2 regions of the Clostridium aromativorans genome follow, and region 1 is predicted to be linked to the other one. Evidence: a T-box and tRNA genes for the amino acid it is inferred to sense, from the RefSeq annotation. Region 1 holds a T-box; the other holds one or more tRNA genes.
What was found. A T-box is a leader RNA that pairs with one kind of tRNA and senses whether it is charged. The one in region 1 lies ahead of leuS (leucine--tRNA ligase), so its partner is inferred to be a tRNA-Leu.
Positions count from the first base shown of each region.

Region 2: it has a tRNA-Leu gene. The T-box ahead of leuS (leucine--tRNA ligase) is inferred to sense a tRNA for this amino acid. The anticodon was not compared.

Region 1 covers NZ_JAJJPB010000001.1:385,299-394,743, forward strand. Annotated here, with positions in the region: gene LN736_RS01840 (nucleoside kinase) at 1-1,085, opposite strand, end outside; gene LN736_RS01845 (DUF421 domain-containing protein) at 1,304-1,984, shown strand; gene LN736_RS01850 (DUF4363 family protein) at 1,996-2,376, shown strand; gene fba (class II fructose-1,6-bisphosphate aldolase) at 2,535-3,467, shown strand; gene LN736_RS01860 (class IV adenylate cyclase) at 3,636-4,175, shown strand; gene LN736_RS01865 (DUF5685 family protein) at 4,213-5,091, shown strand; gene LN736_RS01870 (J domain-containing protein) at 5,075-5,665, shown strand; gene LN736_RS01875 (hypothetical protein) at 5,696-6,214, shown strand; tRNA gene LN736_RS01880 (tRNA-Gln) at 6,291-6,365, shown strand; T-box leader at 6,462-6,672, shown strand; gene leuS (leucine--tRNA ligase) at 6,755-9,187, shown strand; gene LN736_RS01890 (GTP pyrophosphokinase) at 9,242-9,445, opposite strand, start outside.
Region 2 covers NZ_JAJJPB010000005.1:132,095-141,539, reverse strand. Annotated here, with positions in the region: gene tilS (tRNA lysidine(34) synthetase TilS) at 1-199, opposite strand, end outside; gene spoIIE (stage II sporulation protein E) at 379-2,766, opposite strand; tRNA gene LN736_RS06710 (tRNA-Met) at 3,107-3,183, opposite strand; tRNA gene LN736_RS06705 (tRNA-Met) at 3,198-3,273, opposite strand; tRNA gene LN736_RS06700 (tRNA-Leu) at 3,283-3,371, opposite strand; gene LN736_RS06695 (S1 domain-containing RNA-binding protein) at 3,501-3,911, opposite strand; gene LN736_RS06690 (FtsB family cell division protein) at 4,091-4,363, opposite strand; gene yabQ (spore cortex biosynthesis protein YabQ) at 4,498-4,908, opposite strand; gene yabP (sporulation protein YabP) at 4,920-5,210, opposite strand; gene LN736_RS06675 (RNA-binding S4 domain-containing protein) at 5,268-5,528, opposite strand; gene LN736_RS06670 (HU family DNA-binding protein) at 5,589-5,864, opposite strand; gene yabN (bifunctional methyltransferase/pyrophosphohydrolase YabN) at 6,129-7,574, opposite strand; gene LN736_RS06660 (putative polysaccharide biosynthesis protein) at 7,587-9,119, opposite strand; gene spoVT (stage V sporulation protein T) at 9,314-9,445, opposite strand, start outside.

The sequences.
Region 1 (9,445 bases):
TCTTCACCTCTCATAAGAGCTTCCAGGTGATAGTTGAAAAGCTCCAAATCCAGTGAATATATAGATTCAAAATCATAATTTCCATTCTCATCCCTAGGAGTATGCTCTCTATCTACAAAATAATCATCTAAAGATATAGGAACAGGTTTTATTCCATTTACTCTTAACTGAACTGCTAGTCTCTTTGCAAAAGTGGTTTTTCCCGAAGAAGTAGGGCCTGCAATCAAGACAATTTTTACCTCTTTTCTGTCATTTATCATATCCGCTATATTCGCTATTTTCTTTTCATGAAGAGCTTCTGCCACTCTTATAATATCTACAATTTCTCCATTTTCCACCTTGTTATTCAGGGAGCCTACATCTCCTACATCCAGTATATTTCCCCACTGTTCTGTTTCGTAAAATATTTTACTCAATTTCCTATATTCCACAAACTCAGGAAGATGATAGGGATCTGACTCCACAGGATACCTCAATATAAATCCAGGTTTATAATACATGAGATCAAATGTTTTCAGTACTCCAGTGGAAAAAGCCATGGAGCCATAAAAATAATCATATCTTCCATCTAATTCATATAATTTCACTTCTTCTGTATTTACATGATTTAAAAGCCTGACCTTATCCTCCATATTATAGCTTTTGAAGATCTCTATAGCTTCTTTCCTGTCCATACTTATCTTTCTTATAGGTATGTCCAATTTTATTATATCCTTCATCCTGTTTTTTATCTTTTTTATATCTTTTTCCAAAAGTGGAGTATCTTTATGGATTTCTCCAAATATCCCCTTGCTCAAAGAGTGCTCTATAGTTACTTTAGATTCAGGGAACAAATCGTATACAGACTTAATCAGTACAAATTGAAGAGTTCTCACATAGGTTTTGTTTCCCAGAGCATCTCTTATATCTACAATTTCAAAACTTCCAGATTCTTTTAACGGACTTGTAAACTCAAAATATTCTCCATTTACTTTGGCCAGTACTGTAGGTATATCCGGCGGTTCATAATTGTCCTTAAATATTTTATATAAAATTGTATTATATTTTACTTTAATACTTTTGCATCCCAATTTAAGGTTTAACATATTCTCTTCTCTGCTTCTCAAGGTATTGGTATTTCTATACCTCAAGTCAGTAGCCAGTTCATTCATAACTTCATCCCCTCAATTTAGTGTCATTATTATTATACTTCATATTTGCCCGGAAATGTTCTCATTTTACTCATATTTTTTTATATTAATGTAAGAATATAAATAAGTAAAAAATTTAAAAGTATTTAACCTGAAAGGCGATGTGATGTTTTATGTTTACAGTACTTATTAGAACAATTATATTATATTTACTTGTGGTAGTATCCATGAGACTTATGGGTAAAAAGCAAATAGGAGAAATGGAACCCTTTGAATTAGCCGTGGCAATAATGATATCTGAATTGGCATCTCTTCCCATGCAGGACACCAGAATATCTATAACACACGGTATAATCCCCATAATAACTCTTTTGACCCTTCAAACTCTACTGGGACTTCTGCAGCTTAAGAGTGAAAAAATGAGGTTTATTTTCAGCGGCAAACCAAGTATATTGATCAATAAAGGCAAATTGGACTTAAAGAAACTGACAGATGAAAAATTTAATATAAACAATTTAATGGAAGAATTGAGAATGCAGGGATATTTCAATCTGTCAGATATAGAATATGCTATACTTGAGACCAGCGGCCAGCTTTCTGTCATACCCAAAACAGAACTCTCTCCCTCAACTAAACAGGATTTAAAGATAAAACCAGCCCAGGAAGGTTTACCTATAACCCTCATATTAGACGGCAAAATAAATTTTAAAAATTTAATTACAGCAAAAAAAGATGAAACCTGGTTAAACCAGATGATGAAAAAAAACAGCATATCTTCTGCAAAAGACGTTCTCGTGGCCATGCTGGATTCAAAAGGGAAATTTTACTGCCAGTTAAAAGAAAAAAATGAATAGGACGTGATTACATGAAAAGTACAATAATATCTTTTTCCATATTTATGCTGATGATTTTTTGTATAATATTTTCAATAAATTATCTAAATTCCATATGCACAAGATTGCAAAATTCAAGTATGCAGATAGAAAAGTCAATCCAATTAAACTCCTGGAATGAAGCTTATAAAAGTTCTCAGGATTTTATGGCGGAGTGGAAAAAATATTCTCCAAAACTGTCTATTTTCTCAGATCATGATGAAATGGAAGATATTAATAATGAATCCTATAAACTCATGAACCATATACTTTATAAAAATTCGGAGGAATCCCTGTCCTCTACAAATATAATACAGAATTCACTGGAACATATACTTGAAATGCAGCGGTTAAATATTCAAAATCTACTCTAATTTTTGCAGATTTATGTTAAATACTGCAAATAATTTTCTTCAAAGACTACAATGTCACTATGAAAAACAACAATTAATAGTTTATAATATAAGGTGAATAAACAACAAATATAATTTTTTAACATAAAATATTTTATTATTGAAAGGTGGAATATTAAATGGCATTAGTTACTACTAAGAATATGTTCAAGAAGGCATACGATGGTAAATATTCAATAGGTGCTTTCAACATCAACAACATGGAGATAATTCAAGGTGTGGTAAATGGAGCAAAAGCTAAAAATTCTGCTGTTATTTTACAGTGCTCCGCAGGTGCATTAAAATATGCAGGTCCAAAATACTTAAAAGCCATGGTGGATGCCGCCATAGAAGAAACCGGAATTGACCTTGCCCTCCATCTGGATCACGGCCCTGATTTTGAAACTGTAAAACTATGTGTGGAAACAGGTTTTACATCGGTGATGTTTGACGGATCGCATTTGGATTATGAAGAAAATATATCAAAAACTAAAGAAGTCGTGAAATACGCCCATGAGTACGGCGTGGTAGTAGAAGCAGAACTTGGCATTCTTGCAGGAGTTGAAGATGACGTATCTGCATCAAAACACACGTATACGGATCCAGATCAGGCAGCTGATTTTGTAGATAAAACAGGCGTGGATTCCCTGGCTATAGCCATAGGTACTTCTCACGGGGCATATAAATTTCCGCCAAATTTCAAACCTAAGTTGAGATTCGACATACTGGAGGAAGTTCAGAACAAACTGCCTAATTTCCCCATAGTCCTGCACGGAGCTTCATCTGTAGATCAAAATGCTGTGGCAACCTGTAATAAATACGGTGGGGACTTAAGCGGTGCCAAGGGAATCCCTGTAGAAATGCTCAGAAAAGCTTCTTCCATGGCAGTCTGCAAAATAAATGTGGATACGGATTTGAGATTGGCCATGACTGCTGCTGTAAGAAAAACTTTCGGCGACAGCCCAAAAATTTTTGATCCTAGAAAATATCTGGGCGCTGGAAGAGATGCTGTACAAAAAGTGGTGGAAGACAAAATAGAAAATGTACTGGGTTCGGAAAATTCTCTAGCATAAAAAATCACATATATATGAATATTTAGGAGACCTTCCATGAATCTAAGAAAGTCTCCTGATTTTTTATACTCATAATGAACTTAATTTTTACATAATTAATTTTTGACGATTGATTTTTATGGTATAATTCAAATAGTAGCAATCTGCAGCACCAGGAGGTGAGCTTATATAAAAGAGTGTGAAACAAGAATAATAAAAATAGAACCCGATAATATACGCTTGAGGCTGAGCAATGCCGCAGCTTTAAAAGTTAAAATGGAAAATCAGACAAATTACATATACGACTTTGAAGACAGAAAATTGATAAAAGGCAGAGGTTATGCTCGAATAAGGATAGTGGAGGATTTAATACATAATTCCAATCATTTTTATATGACTACAAAAAAACTTTTAAGTCAGAAAAAATATAAAGTAATGGAAGAAAATGAAACAGAAATATCAGACTGGAAAGCTGGTAAAAAGATTTTTGAATCCCTTGGATTAAAATTACTGCAATCAATAAGCAAATATAGGGAAAGCTATAAATACAAAGACAGCTTAATTGAAATAGACATAAACGATAGATCATTCTGTCCATTTGCCTATGTAGAAATAGAGACCAAAAATGACAGCGAGCTTGTTGAAATAGTTGATTTACTGGGATATTCCATAAAAGACACCACTTCCAAAACTATATATGAAATACTGCACAAGGATACACAATTTTGAATGCTGCAAAATACTTTAATACTAAATAGGTGAATATATGTTTGGTTATGTAACTCCTTATAAAATGGAACTTAAAATAAAAGATTACGAAAAATTCAAAGCATATTACTGCGGATTATGCAGATCTATTAAACATAACATTGGAAATATTCCCAGGATTTTTTTGAATTATGACATGACTTTTCTAGCAATACTTTTAGATTCTCTGGAAGACGGTAGACAAATTTATACTAAAAAAAGATGTGTTCTTCATCCTATGAAGAAAAAAATCATTTTAAAGGATAATACTTCTTTAAAATATGCAGCTTTTTGCAATATATCTCTTACCTATTTCAAACTTCTAGATGACACAAATGACGATATGTCTATAAAGAGCAAGATACTGTCTTCTTATTTAAGAAGCTACCTGAGTTCTATGCCTGAAGATTTCAAGAAAAATTTTCAGATTATAAACGACAAACTTCAAAATTTATACAAGCTAGAAAAAAATCTGGAAAACAGATCCATAGATCTCCTGGCTCATCCCTTTGGAGAGCTCACCGGTTTTATATTAAGTTCCTCTAAAAAAGATACCGTCAAAAATGATCTTTATTTTCTCGGGTATAATCTTGGAAAATGGATATATATTATCGATGCATTGGACGATTTAAATACAGATATGAGCCACGGAAAATTCAATGCCATAAATCACTGCTTCAATAGCGAAAATCTACATTTCGAAGAATTTTCAAAACGTATAGAAACGAGAATAGATTTTATTTTAGGCACCTGTGCCGCACAATGCATGAATGCTTTTAAGGCACTTCCTGTAAAAAGAAATGAAGAATTACTTTACAACATAATACAATATGGACTTTTAGATAAAATGGATAAAGTTTTTAGAAGGGGCGTTTACAAAGATGAAAAATCCATATGAAGTACTTGAAGTAAAAGAAAATGCTTCAAAAGAGGAAATAAAAAAGGCTTACAGAAATCTGGCTAAAAAATATCATCCCGATCAATATGACAATAATCCATTAAGGGATTTAGCCGAAAGTAAAATGAGAGAAATAAATGAAGCTTACGACTATCTGATGAAAAATAATCCAAACAACAGCTATGAGAATACAGACGACAATTCCCACAGCGGAAATGGCTCTGCCATGTATCAATCTGTAGAGAATAATATCAACAGCGGTAATTTTAGAGATGCTGAATCGGAACTTTTAAGAATGGGTACAAGAGATGCTGAATGGAACTATCTTATGGGAATCTTAAATATGAGAAAAGGCTGGTATAATGATGCCTATAACAACCTGAGTACTGCCTGCAGGTTAGACCCAAATAATTTTAAATACCAAAGTGCCTTAAATAGATTATCCGGAATGAACAGTTCCTACAGACAGCCTTATTATGGAAACCAGAGAAGAGATCCTGACATATGCAACATCTGTGCTACCCTATACTGTCTGGATTGTCTTTGCGGTGGTGGAGATTGCGGCGGTTGCTAATAATTAACGAATTGACGAGGTGATTTTAAAATGGCAGAAAAAACAAATGCAGCTTCTAATATAGCTAAAGGGGGACTTTTAACTACCATGGGCGTTATTCTGATCTATATAAGCAGTATAGTTCCTTTAAATCAAGGCTTTATACTGGCTTTATCCTCATTGCTCATCCCCCTGGCTGTACTGATTACAAATTTGAAAAATGCCTTTACAGTTTATGCTGCCACTTCGCTTTTATCTTTACTTATATGCGGATTAAAAATAACAGTAATAGCTTATATAATATTTTTTGGTCTCTACGGATTTACTAAATATTATATTGAAAAGTTGAGAAAATTACCTTTTGAAATCATAGTTAAGCTGGTTTTTTTTAACTTATGCACAGTTTTACTACTTTTAATATACAGTTTGTTCTTCCCTGGACTTTTAAAAATAAATTTTCACTTTTATATAATTATAGCAGGATGGCAGATAGCATTTTTAATATATGATTACCTTTTAACTCTATTTATAAACTATATAAACAAATATTTAGCTAAAGGACTAAAATAATACAAATTCCGTATGTATACTATTGACATATGAATTTTTGATGATATAATATTTAGTGTTGAGATTCACATAACAGTGCCCATTAGCCAAACGGTAAGGCACCTGTCTCTGGAACAGGCATGTGTTGGTTCGAATCCAGCATGGGCAGCCAAAAAAGAACTCTTTATAAAGAGTTCTTTTTTAACAATTTTTTAAATTAATTCTTGACAAAACATTACTTAATATTATAAAATGTGAAATAAGTCAATATAAAGCTTTGAATAAGGAGTAGTAGTATTCTCATATACCACTAAAGAGAGCTGTTGTCAGGTGAAAAACAGCGTGAAGATGATATGAACTCACCTTAAGAGCTTATCTGAAAAATCAGATACGGTAAAAAAGCCGTTATCTTTTAAGGGAAATCAACTTATTGATTTAATTAGAGTGGTACCGCGGAAATTTAGCTTTTCGTCTCTTAAAATTCTAGAGACGAAAGGCTTTTTTAATTGTGCATCAATGATAAAGTTTAATTATAAAATTATGAGCAAAGGAGAAGATTTTATGTATAGTGTTGAAACTGATAAAAAATGGCAAAAAAAATGGGAAGAAACAGAGCTCTATAAATTTGATAAAAATAATCTAAATAATAAATTATATGTATTGGAGATGTTCTCCTATCCATCTGGCAGCCAGCTACATGCAGGTCATTGGTTCAACTATGCTCCTGTAGATTCCTGGGCCAGACTGAAAAGAATGCAGGGATACAATGTATTTCAACCCATGGGATTTGACGCCTTTGGCCTTCCCGCTGAGAACTATGCTATAAAAACCGGAATTCATCCAAAAGACTCCACTGAAAAAAACATTGAAACCATGGAAAAACAGCTTAAATCCATGGGTGCCATGTTCAACTGGGAAAATGAAGTCATTACCTGTCATCCTGATTACTACAGATGGAATCAATGGCTATTTTTACAGTTATACAAACATGGATTAGCTTACAGAAAAAATGCACCTGTGAACTGGTGTCCCAGCTGTAAAACAGTACTCGCCAATGAACAGGTAAAGGAAGGCTGCTGTGAACGCTGCGGCACTGAGGTAACTAAAAAGGATTTAACCCAATGGTTTTTCAAAATCACAGACTATGCAGAGGAACTGCTTCAGGATCTGGATATAATAGATTGGCCATCAAAGACAAAGGCCATGCAAAGGCATTGGATAGGCAAATCCACAGGTACTAATGTAACTTTTAAGGTGGCAGATTCTTCTTTAGAATTCAGTGTATTTACTACCAGGGTGGATACACTATTTGGTGTCACTTATGTAGTCATATCTCCCGAAAATAATTTAGTAGATAAAGTAACTAAAAATGTCTATAAAGATGAAGTTGAAAAATATAAGGAACAGGCAAAAAAACAAACTGATATTGAAAGGCAATCCATAACAAGAGAAAAAACCGGTGTATTTACTGGTTCCTACGCCATAAATCCCATAAATGGTAGAGAAGTTCCCATATGGGTAGGAGATTACGTACTCAACACTTACGGCACTGGTGCCGTAATGGCAGTTCCAGCTCACGATGAAAGAGATTATGAATTTGCCACAAAATATAAGCTTCCTATCGAAAGAGTTATAGAGGGAGGAGATTCTCTTCCATATGTAGAATACGGGAAGATGATTAACAGCGGTAAATTCAATGGATTATCCACTGTGGAAGGTAAAAAAGCTGTAACTAAAGAACTGGAGAAAATGGGGATGGGTTCTGGCACAGTAAATTACAGGCTGAGAGACTGGCTTGTATCAAGACAAAGATATTGGGGAACTCCTATTCCAATAATATATTGTGATAAATGTGGAGTAGTTCCGGTACCAGAAGATGAGCTTCCCGTAAGACTTCCTTATAATGTGGAATTTTCTCCTGATGGGAAATCACCTCTTTTAAAATCAAAAGAATTTATAAATACAACCTGTCCTCACTGTGGAGGTCCTGCCAGGAGAGAGGCTGACACTCTTGATACCTTTGTATGCTCTTCCTGGTACTACTTAAGATATGCAGACAATAAAAACGATAAACAGGCTTTTGACAAAGACACAATAGATAAAATGCTGCCTGTGGATATGTATGTGGGCGGTCCGGAACATGCATGCATGCACCTTCTATATGCCAGATTTATCACCAAGGCACTCAGGGATATGGGATTTCTAAATTTCGACGAACCTTTTCTGTCTTTAAGACATCAGGGTATAATACTTGGGCCTGACGGTCAGAAAATGAGTAAATCCAAAGGCAACACCATATCTCCAGACAGCTGCATACAACAATACGGTTCTGACGTATTTAGAATGTATCTGATGTTTGGATTTGATTACGCAGAAGGTGGTGCCTGGAGTGAAGACGGCATTAAATCCATGGATAGATTTGTAGACAGAATAGAGAGACTCGTAAATTCTATAAAAGAAATACTTAAAAATAAAGATAACAGCAAGACTTCCATGGACAGTGCGGAAAAAGAATTAAACTATGTAAGAAATTTTTCGATAAAATCCGTGTCGGAAGATGCCGGCAAATTTCAATTCAATACAGCTATTGCCAGAATTATGGAGTTTACAAATGCTCTTTCAAAATACACCCAGGAGGATAAAAAGAATTTACCCCTGTTAAAAGACAGCATACTTGATTTTATAAAAATCCTAGCTCCTTTTGCCCCCCATTTTTCAGAAGATCAGTGGGAGAATTTAGGTATGGACTACTCCATATTCAATGAAAAATGGCCTGAATTTAATCCAGATGCTCTTATAAAAGATGAAGTTGAAATGGCTATACAGATAAATGGGAAGATACGATCCAAGATAAATATTCCTACAAATTTAAATGAAAAAGAAATAGAGAAATTATCTCTTTCAAGTCAAAATATCAAACCTTTGTTAGAAGGTAAGGATGTAAAAAAAGTCATAGTAGTAAAAGGAAGACTTGTAAATATAGTTGCAAAATAATTCAGTAAAAGGGCAGCTTTAGCTGCCCTTTTACTATTTAAAAATAATTCAATTTTATTTATATACTTGAAGCGCCTTCTCTGTAGAATGTAATAAATTAGACAATTCAAAGACTTCTCCCTCTTCAGTCAGTTTATTTAACTGCATCTGATATCTGGTAGCTTCAGTTAATTTACCCATAGATGACAGTGTCAATATGTTATTCATTATATCCGAGACCAGACTGGATTTTACCTCAAACAGCTTTTGTGCATCTTT
Region 2 (9,445 bases), on a different contig from region 1:
CATCCTCATCAGCCTCAATACCCCTCAGACAATGATTTACATGGGCTGCAACCAGTGTAATATTTAATTTCTTACGTAAAATATATAATATATGTAACAGGCATATAGAATCTGGCCCTCCCGACACAGCCACTATTACTTTATCATTGCTATTAAACATCTTATTTTTTTTTATAGTATTCAATACAGATTCTATCAAAACAAGCACTTCCCAAATCAAAAATCTTTATCATAATATGTTATTACATTATACCATAAATATATTATTTTTTGTGGTCAAATAGTATACTACCTATTTAGGCTGTTGATCCTATAAATCATCAACAGCCCAACTCTTATAATATAAAAAATTCTCAATTCTATCATCATCATATCCCATTAATAAAGACTATATATTTTTTCAACTATCACTGTCATATCATCCTTTATTTTTCCGCCAGACAATTCTTTAGCTCTGTCAATTATTTTCTGACACATTTCTTTTGGATCTGTGCAATCCAACTTTTTTAAAAATTCCACCATCCACTGAAAATTCCCCGTAGTTTCACTGTCATAATCCAGTACTCCATCACTTACCATTACTACAAAATCTCCATTAATTATTCTTTTGTCGGTTATATCTATATCCGGTTTATCCAATACCCCTATAGGAAGAGTTTTGGATTTTATAACTATTATGTCATCTCCCCTTTTTATAAAGCTAGCTGCTGCCCCCATCTTTATAAAATTTATCTCCCCTTCATATAAATTCACACTACTTAAATCCAAAGTGGAAAATTTTTCATCCTCATTAAATTTAATACCCATGATAGAATTCACTGTATTAATGGCAGTCATTTTTTTAAACCCTGAATTAGTAAACTTTTCTATAAGTTCAACTGTAGCAGTGCTCTCTTGACCTGCCTGAGGCCCCGAACCCATGCCATCACTTATTATTGTCATATATGTCCCGTCTGGCAATTTGCCAAAGCTATAACTATCTCCATTATATTTTTCACCATCTTTGCAATTTCCACTGACATAAGTTGCTACATGATATTTAGGCATTTCCTCAAAAGTTATACTGCAGGTACCCATAGAATAATTTATATTGCACCCCTTATCATTTACACACATTAATTTGCCTGAAACACTATTTATAAGTGGCAGCACATCCTTCATGCACTTTTGTTTCCCTCCACAAGCTTCCATAGATAAATTCACAATTAGATGATTTTTTCTATCATTAAAACAAAATACATCTTTATAACGTATATTTTCCTTATTTAAAATTCTTCGGATATCATTTTCAATTTCAGGATTAAATTTTATATCAGAATCAAAATCTTCCGCTATTTCTGCCACTGTTCTGCCCATGTTTTCTATCTGAGACGCTAGAAGTTCCCTGCATTCTCCCAGTCTTATTCTCCACATCTCATCCACAATATAATTGTTTATGATTTCCTCAGTATTTTTCATTAGAAGGGTTCGCTTAATACATTTCCTTTGAATTTCCTCTGGAATATGTTTTTTATTTTCCTGATAATTTTGTATTAATTCCACAAATGCATTATAGGTATAAAAAGTTTCTCTTCTCCAGCACATGGACTTCATATCACAGCTCGTGCAAACCCTATCTGCTAAATTTTCCACAAGAGCACTGCTCTTATTTTTCATAGCCAGTTTATCATTTTCAGCCAGTTCAGCTAGAACAGATGACATATTAACAAGCACACCAGAGAAGTTGTCCAATTTTTTTGTGAAAATAGATTTGATTTTGCCTGCATAATTTTCTTTTAAATATTCCTGCTTTTTCCGGCAATCCAACTCCAATTCCACCTTTTTATATATTCCTTTAGGTATGGCAAGGAATATAATGCAGCTTATAATTACCTCTATAATTTTAAATTCGGCACCTATATTAGAATACATCTTCAATATAGCAAAGGCTACAATATAAGCTGAACCACTAAACCATTTACCTGTTTCTCTAAATACACCTGATACAAGCCCACATAACCCATAAACTGCAGTGTAAATTATCACATCATTAGAGGTAACTCCTATAATAGTTCCCATTGCCACCCCTGCTGCTGCACCTGAAGTACTTCCTTTTACATAACCTAATATGAGAATAAAACTCAAGGCTATTATATTCCTAATGGATATTCCGCCTATACTGCTTCCCCAAGTTCCCGCTATAATTAAAGATATAGTTATAGCCATGCTAATTATCTCTTCACTGTTATATAAATGCCGCGTTTTTGATTTTTTAAAGCATATTATAGAATAGCTAATAATATAATATAATGAGAAGATACATAGAATTTCAAAAACGGAATTAAATGCAGCTACTCCAGCAGTTAATTTAACTACAATAAGTTTATAAAAAAAGAATTCTAAAAATGTAGTTGAAAACAACCAAACAAGCTTCTTATTTTTATCTATACTTTTTAAAATATAATTCAACAAAGCTAATGTGACAGTTATTGTACAGTATACTGGTAAATACTTTACATTTCCATATATAGATATATATCCGAGAAGCGTGCCAAGAGCTGCTGCTAGTGAAGGTATCTGCTTTTCACACGCCGCTATTGATATGAAAAATGCTATTCCAAAAGGTGCCATAAGATTTACCATCATAACTCTTCCCACTAAGAAACCTGCTAAAAAGTAAAATGCCAGTTTAATAATAAGATCTAGATTTTTAAATTTACTCTTTTTCCTCTCACTACTTATTTTTTTTGTTCGTTGATAAGGAAAAACTTCTGCTCCGTATTGCATCAATATCACCCCACCCTATAAAATCACTTTCTTTATTATAGCAATATCTTATGGAAATAAATGTCAGAAGGTGAGGTGTATTCATATTTTTTTTAGGACATTAATTTCTATGTTTTTTCTATAATTTTCCTTTTAGACAATTAGGCTTAAAAAATACCATTGAATTTTAATATATGTACTGGAAAATTTTTTTATCCACATGTAATCATCAATATTTATCTACAATGTTTATAATTCTACTTATATTATAAAATCCACAAAATCCAATGTAGAACTTTGTGTATAAATGTTTATTATTTAAACATAAAAGGACTTGTTAAATTTAACAAGTCCTTACTATTGGTAGCGGAAATAGGAATTGAACCTATGACACTTCGGGTATGAACCGAATGCTCTCGCCATCTGAGCTATTCCGCCATATTATATACAATTGGTTGCGGGGAAAGGATTTGAACCTCCGACCTTCGGGTTATGAGCCCGACGAGCTACCAGCTGCTCCACCCCGCGTCATTATTCTGGTGCTGAAGACCGGAATCGAACCGGTACGGGTTTTAAAGCCCGCAGGATTTTAAGTCCTGTGCGTCTGCCTGTTCCGCCACTCCAGCAATATTTAACAGTTTCTCAACTTGACGACATAAGTTATTATATATGATAAATAGAATATTGTCAACAATTTTATAAAACTTTTATTTTAAAACAAAAGAGGTCATCTGCAGACCTCTTTAAATTTATAATCAATAATTAGACGATTTTTTATAACCTTTTCCTTTAGAATCCTGATGTTTTTTTATGTCTTGAAATCTCTCTTCACTATCTTTTAAAAACTTAGATAACCTGTCTTCAAAACTGCCTTGATTTTGCTTGTTATTTTCCTTTTGCCAGTCTATCTCTAATGGTCTCAAACTCTTCTTATCCTGATCTACTTGCTTCATAGATAAACTTATCTTGCCATTATCATCGATAGAAATCACCTTAACTTTTACCTTATCCTTTTCCTTTAAATAGTCCCTTATATTTTTAACATAAGTATCTGATACCTCAGATATATGGACTAACCCAGTTTTACCCTCAACTTCTACAAAGGCTCCAAAACTAGTAATATTGACTACCGTACCTTCTAGTATGCTTCCTGCCTTCAAGGTCATATTAAAAAGACTCCTCCTTAAAAATAATACTTATATACTAATATTTTACTCTTCTAGTTTTAATAGAGTAGGACTTCTTGGATCTTGCCCAAAAATTTTTCCTGCTTCCACAATTATTTATCCTCCATCATCCTGCAGATATAATTTAAAAATTCTGCTATAGTTTTTTATAATATAATTCATTTATTATTATCTATTACAGGAGTTTCACCTTGTTTAATAAGACCCAACTTCTCTCTGGCTAATTTTTCTATATATATGTCAGATGCAGACATTTTAATTTCATCCTGTAATTTTTGGTTTTTTACCTTCAGCTTTTGTTCTTCAGTTTTTCTCTCGACTATTTGCTTTTTTATATTCTGCATAGTAATCTGCTGGCTTACGAATATATAGCCTATGTATAAAACTAACAGTAAAAAGAATATATTCTTCCATTTAACCTTTATCTTCAACAATAATCACCAGTTTCTTTAATTAAAACTTTTATCTAAACTATATTAGATGCCTATGAGAACATAATCTTATCTTCAATTATCACAAATAACATTATATTTATATTGTAATTTGATTTTTAATTTTCTTCAAGTTAATTCTTATAATTTCTTTTATTTTTTTTCTTAATTATATAAATAACGTACTGAAAAAAATATACTAGAGTATTTAAAATTACCCTGAATACCCTTCCCAATATTCTAAACAATTTTTCATAAAAGCCTATAAATATGCGGCTAAAAATTTTTAAATACAAATATATACCCACTGCCAATAAAATGTATACATACATTCTTAAATAAGCATAATTAGTATACATCAAAAATACAAATACAATTACAGCTGTAAACAACCAAAATAGAGTGTCTTCTATAAACATTATTATTTTATTTAAGCCACTTAATCCCCTTATTAACCTGTAAAAATCAAACAGCACCCCAGTTATTATTCCTGCCATAATACTAAACAATATAATTCTGACCTGATCACCTATTGATATAATCATAATAATCCTAACTACTTAAACATTTTAGACAATAAATTATGCTTTTTCTTCTTAGGCTCATTATTTATATAAACACAGGAATTTATAGTGCCTATTATACTAACATCACCATTTTGGACATCTAATTTATTCATCTTTAAATCTTTACCCTTAATATCAAGAATTCCAAGATTGGTATTTAACGATATTTGATCCTCATTAAAACTTATAACTTCAATAATACCTGTTAGTATTAACTTTTTCCTATTTTCAAGACTTAGTAGGCTCTTTTTGTCTTCAAGCTTTATTTCTTTTTTCTCCATAAAACATCCCCTCCACCTATAATAAATATATGTGGCTGGAATAATTTATATTACTTTCTATTTCACATCTTTTGTCTCCGCAATTATTTTATACATATTTTGAACATCTTCCTTTTTAACATAATTTTTAACATTTAAAATTTTTGCTTTAAGACTATTGTTTGCATATATGATTTCTATTACGTCTCCCTCTTTGATCTCAGTGCTAGGTTTTGCCACTTTACCGTTTACTATAACCCTTCCACTTTCACAGGCTTCTTTTGCAACGGTTCTTCTCTTTATTATTCTAGATACTTTAAGATATTTATCTAACCTCATGCAAATTCTCCTTTTTAAAGCAGAAAACCCAGATTTTCATCCAGGTTTTCTGAAAATATATTATTTATTTACTTTATCTTTAAATTCTTTACCCGCTTTAAATACAGGAACTGTTGACTCTGGTATGTTTATCTCCTCTTTAGTTCTAGGATTCCTTCCCATTCTAGCAGCTCTTTTTCTCACTTCAAATGTTCCAAATCCAACTAATTGAACTTTTTCCTTTTTTTCAAGTGTTTCCTCTACACTTTCTATAAATCCCTTTAAAGCTGCCTCTGCATCTTTCTTCGTTAACTTTGACTTTTCTGCTATACTAGCAATTAATTCTGATTTATTCACCTTTTTTACCTCCTCTTATTTTCATAGACATATGTGCAAAATCATGCAAATATCTTTACAAATTACTCCCAATTAAATTCAATTAGGAACTATAGAAAGTAATAAACATTCATGTATTCGTACAAAAACAACTAACCTTTAACTTATGTATATTGCATACGTAATTAAATTATTTATCACTTACTATATTTAATTATAATATATATAGCCATATTCTGCACTAATTTATAAACTCCTTCTTTTTTTTGCATATAAAACTCAGATTTATTTATTTTTAGATTCCTCCCAAAGTTTATCCATTTCCTCTAATGTCATATCCATCATATCTAAACCATGAGCCATAGCACTTTTCTCTATATATGCAAAACGTTTTATAAATTTCTCTATAGTATAATTTAATGCAAATTCAGGGTCGATGTCAAGGAATCTTGCTACATTTACACATGCAAATATTAAATCCCCTATTTCTTCTACTATTTTTACCTTTTCTTCACTTTTATATACATTTTTTACTTCATAATATTCCTCTAAAACTTTATCCAGTGCACTTTCAACTTTGTCCCAATCAAATCCCACATCTGCAGCTTTTTTCTGAACCTTTACTGCTCTCATAAGACCCGGCAAAGTTTTAGCTACATGTATAAGCTCATCTGTATATGTTTTTAGGCCCTGTTCTTCCTTTTTTATAATATTCCAATTCGTAAGTACCTGCTCTGTATTGTCTATATTCTCACTTCCAAATACATGAGGATGCCTATTTATCATCTTATGGCATATGCCATTAATTACATCCCTTATATTAAAAAATCCCTCCTCTTCTCCTATTTGACAGTGAAATATTATCTGAAATAATACATCACCAAGTTCTTCTACAAGATTTGCATCGTCTTTTTCATTTACAGCTTCCATCACCTCATAACTTTCTTCTATAAGATATTTTTTTAAGCTGTCGTGATTTTGCCCTTTATCCCAAGGGCATCCTGTATCACTTCTTAATTTCTTCATTATATCCAATAAATCCTTTAAATCATATGTAATTTCTAAATTTTTAGGTATATAAACTGTTGTTAAATAATCTATATCGCTTTGCCTATCTAACTCATATAATTTTATTTTCCTTATAATCTCACTGTTTTTAATTCCTGCAGACTTTATAAAATATATTTCAATATCATCTCCATAGTACTCCATCAAGGCCAATTTAACCTGGGATGCAATTAATTTATCGTACACTTGGGTTATTATGATACCAGTTCTTTTGTCCAGCATCTGATTTTTTATGTTAAAAGCATCAATTATTTTCAACCCGTCGCCAGCATCTATATTCAGTCTCTCTATAATAGTATCTATAAAACTGACTGACGGTACTATATCTATATCCAAAGATCTTTTTCTGCATAGTTCTATCAATAATTGAACTGACTTTTCCGCTACTAGAGGATGACCTGGAACTCCATAGGCTATCTGTTTGAACTTTTCATCTTTTTGTACCAAATCCTCTGCAATAGATTTATATACATCTTCAAATTTATCTTTGTCTTTGTACATATAGTCATAGGTATGAAAACTTATGCCTAATTTTTTTAAATAATTTACAGTGGGATGTTTTTCTGTTCTCAAATAGACTTCATCTGAATTTTTAAGTATATTTACGGCACCCAAGGTAAGAGATTCTACTGAGCCTGGACCTAGGCCTACTACCTTAATCATTTGTAAACCTCCTTATCTTTTTAAAAATTTACTTTTTATATAGTTATACCTAAATATTTTAAATATAACTATAAGCGGAATATAGATGATCAATCCTGAAATTATAGCCAGAAAACATGCTATTCTACTGCTTACTGTATAATTATAGACGCACATATAGATAATTACAACAGCTATTATCATAAAAATAGAAGCAAAGGCGGGTTTAACTACGATTTCAAAATAATTTACATCTATTTTTAATTTTCTAACAAGAAATATTATATTTAAAATACAAGTCAGAACATAGCCTGCTATGCTTCCACAAATGGCTCCATAAATATTTACATGGGGAATTGCTACTAAAAATGAAGTCAAAATTACTTTTACAATACATCCTAAAGATAGATTGAGTACAGGCCTAATATAATATCCTACCCCTTGTAATATAGCGGTAGATGTCTGCACCAATATTATAAATGGTATTGATAGTGCAGAATACTGAAGTATACTAGAACCGGCAGATTGACCTGGAAATATCAAATCTAAAATCGGATAAGCCAAAGTATACAATCCAAGCATAGAAGGAAGAGCAATCACCATAGAAAGTCTAAAGGATAAATCCACCTTGTTAATCACATCTAATTTTCTATTTAATATGTGTGATTCTGCAATTATAGGCATTAAGGAGGCACATAATGCAGCTGATATAGTAAGAGGTATGTTTATCAATATAAATGCTTTTCCCGTAAGTTGTCCATATAATATTGCTGCATCTTTATATGTAAAACCTGCTTCTAATAACTTCTGAGGCACCAGTGCCGAATCTATAAGACTCATTATACTACTGACGGCAGCCCCTAAAGATACTGGAATTGCTATATACAACAGTCTGCTCAGTATATCTTTGTTATCTGCCACTTTAACATTTATTTCTTTTCTTATAGGAATATATTTTATTATTAAATATATTCCCCCAAATAATCCACCTGCAGCTGCCCCCAAAGCCGCTCCACCTGCAGAATATTCTATGCCTTTAGGTAAAAGCAAGTATGCAAGTCCAACTCCAACTACCACTCTTCCTATCTGCTCTATAATCTGAGATACAGCGGTATAGTTCATATTTTGAAGTCCCTGAAAAAAGCCTCTAAATGCACTCATTATAGATATGAACATAGGTGCAAAGGCTATAGCTACCAGTGAATAGTAGGACTTTCTATCCCATTTTAGAAAATGTATAATTGGATTTGAGAATATAAGAAGCACTGCCGTAAAACCTGTTCCTAAAATGAACATTAAAAGTAAAGACTTTCTCAATACTTGAATAATACCTTTATAATCCCCAAGTGCATTTTTTTCCGATACCATTTTAGATACAGCCACAGGTATACCCGATGCAGCTGCAACAAAAAACATATAAAGGGGGAAAGACATCTGATAATATCCCACCCCTTCATCTCCCACTAGCATTTGAAGTGGCCATCTAAAAAATAATCCTAGAAATTTGGATATTATACCTGCTGCTCCTAATATAATCGTACCTTTTATAAGTGACTGTTTTTTCATAAAAATACCTCCAAATTGCTATAGTTGCAAATAATTTATTTCCATGTTTATAATTATTTAAAATTTGAAAGTATTATTACTTTAAGTGAATATTTTTTATATCACAGTCAATACTTCTTTAATAGATTAAATGACTGTTACACTGAGATGAAGTTTGCCCATAAAAAAATGGCAGCTAATGCCGCCATTTTTTCCTATTGTTCCATTTGCTTTCCAAGAAATGAAGATGCTGTTTCAGCCAGCTTAGTTTCCACATTGCCAAATTTAGCTTCCTCTTTGGATGCTATTATTACAGCTCCAATAGCATCTCCACCAGATATTATAGG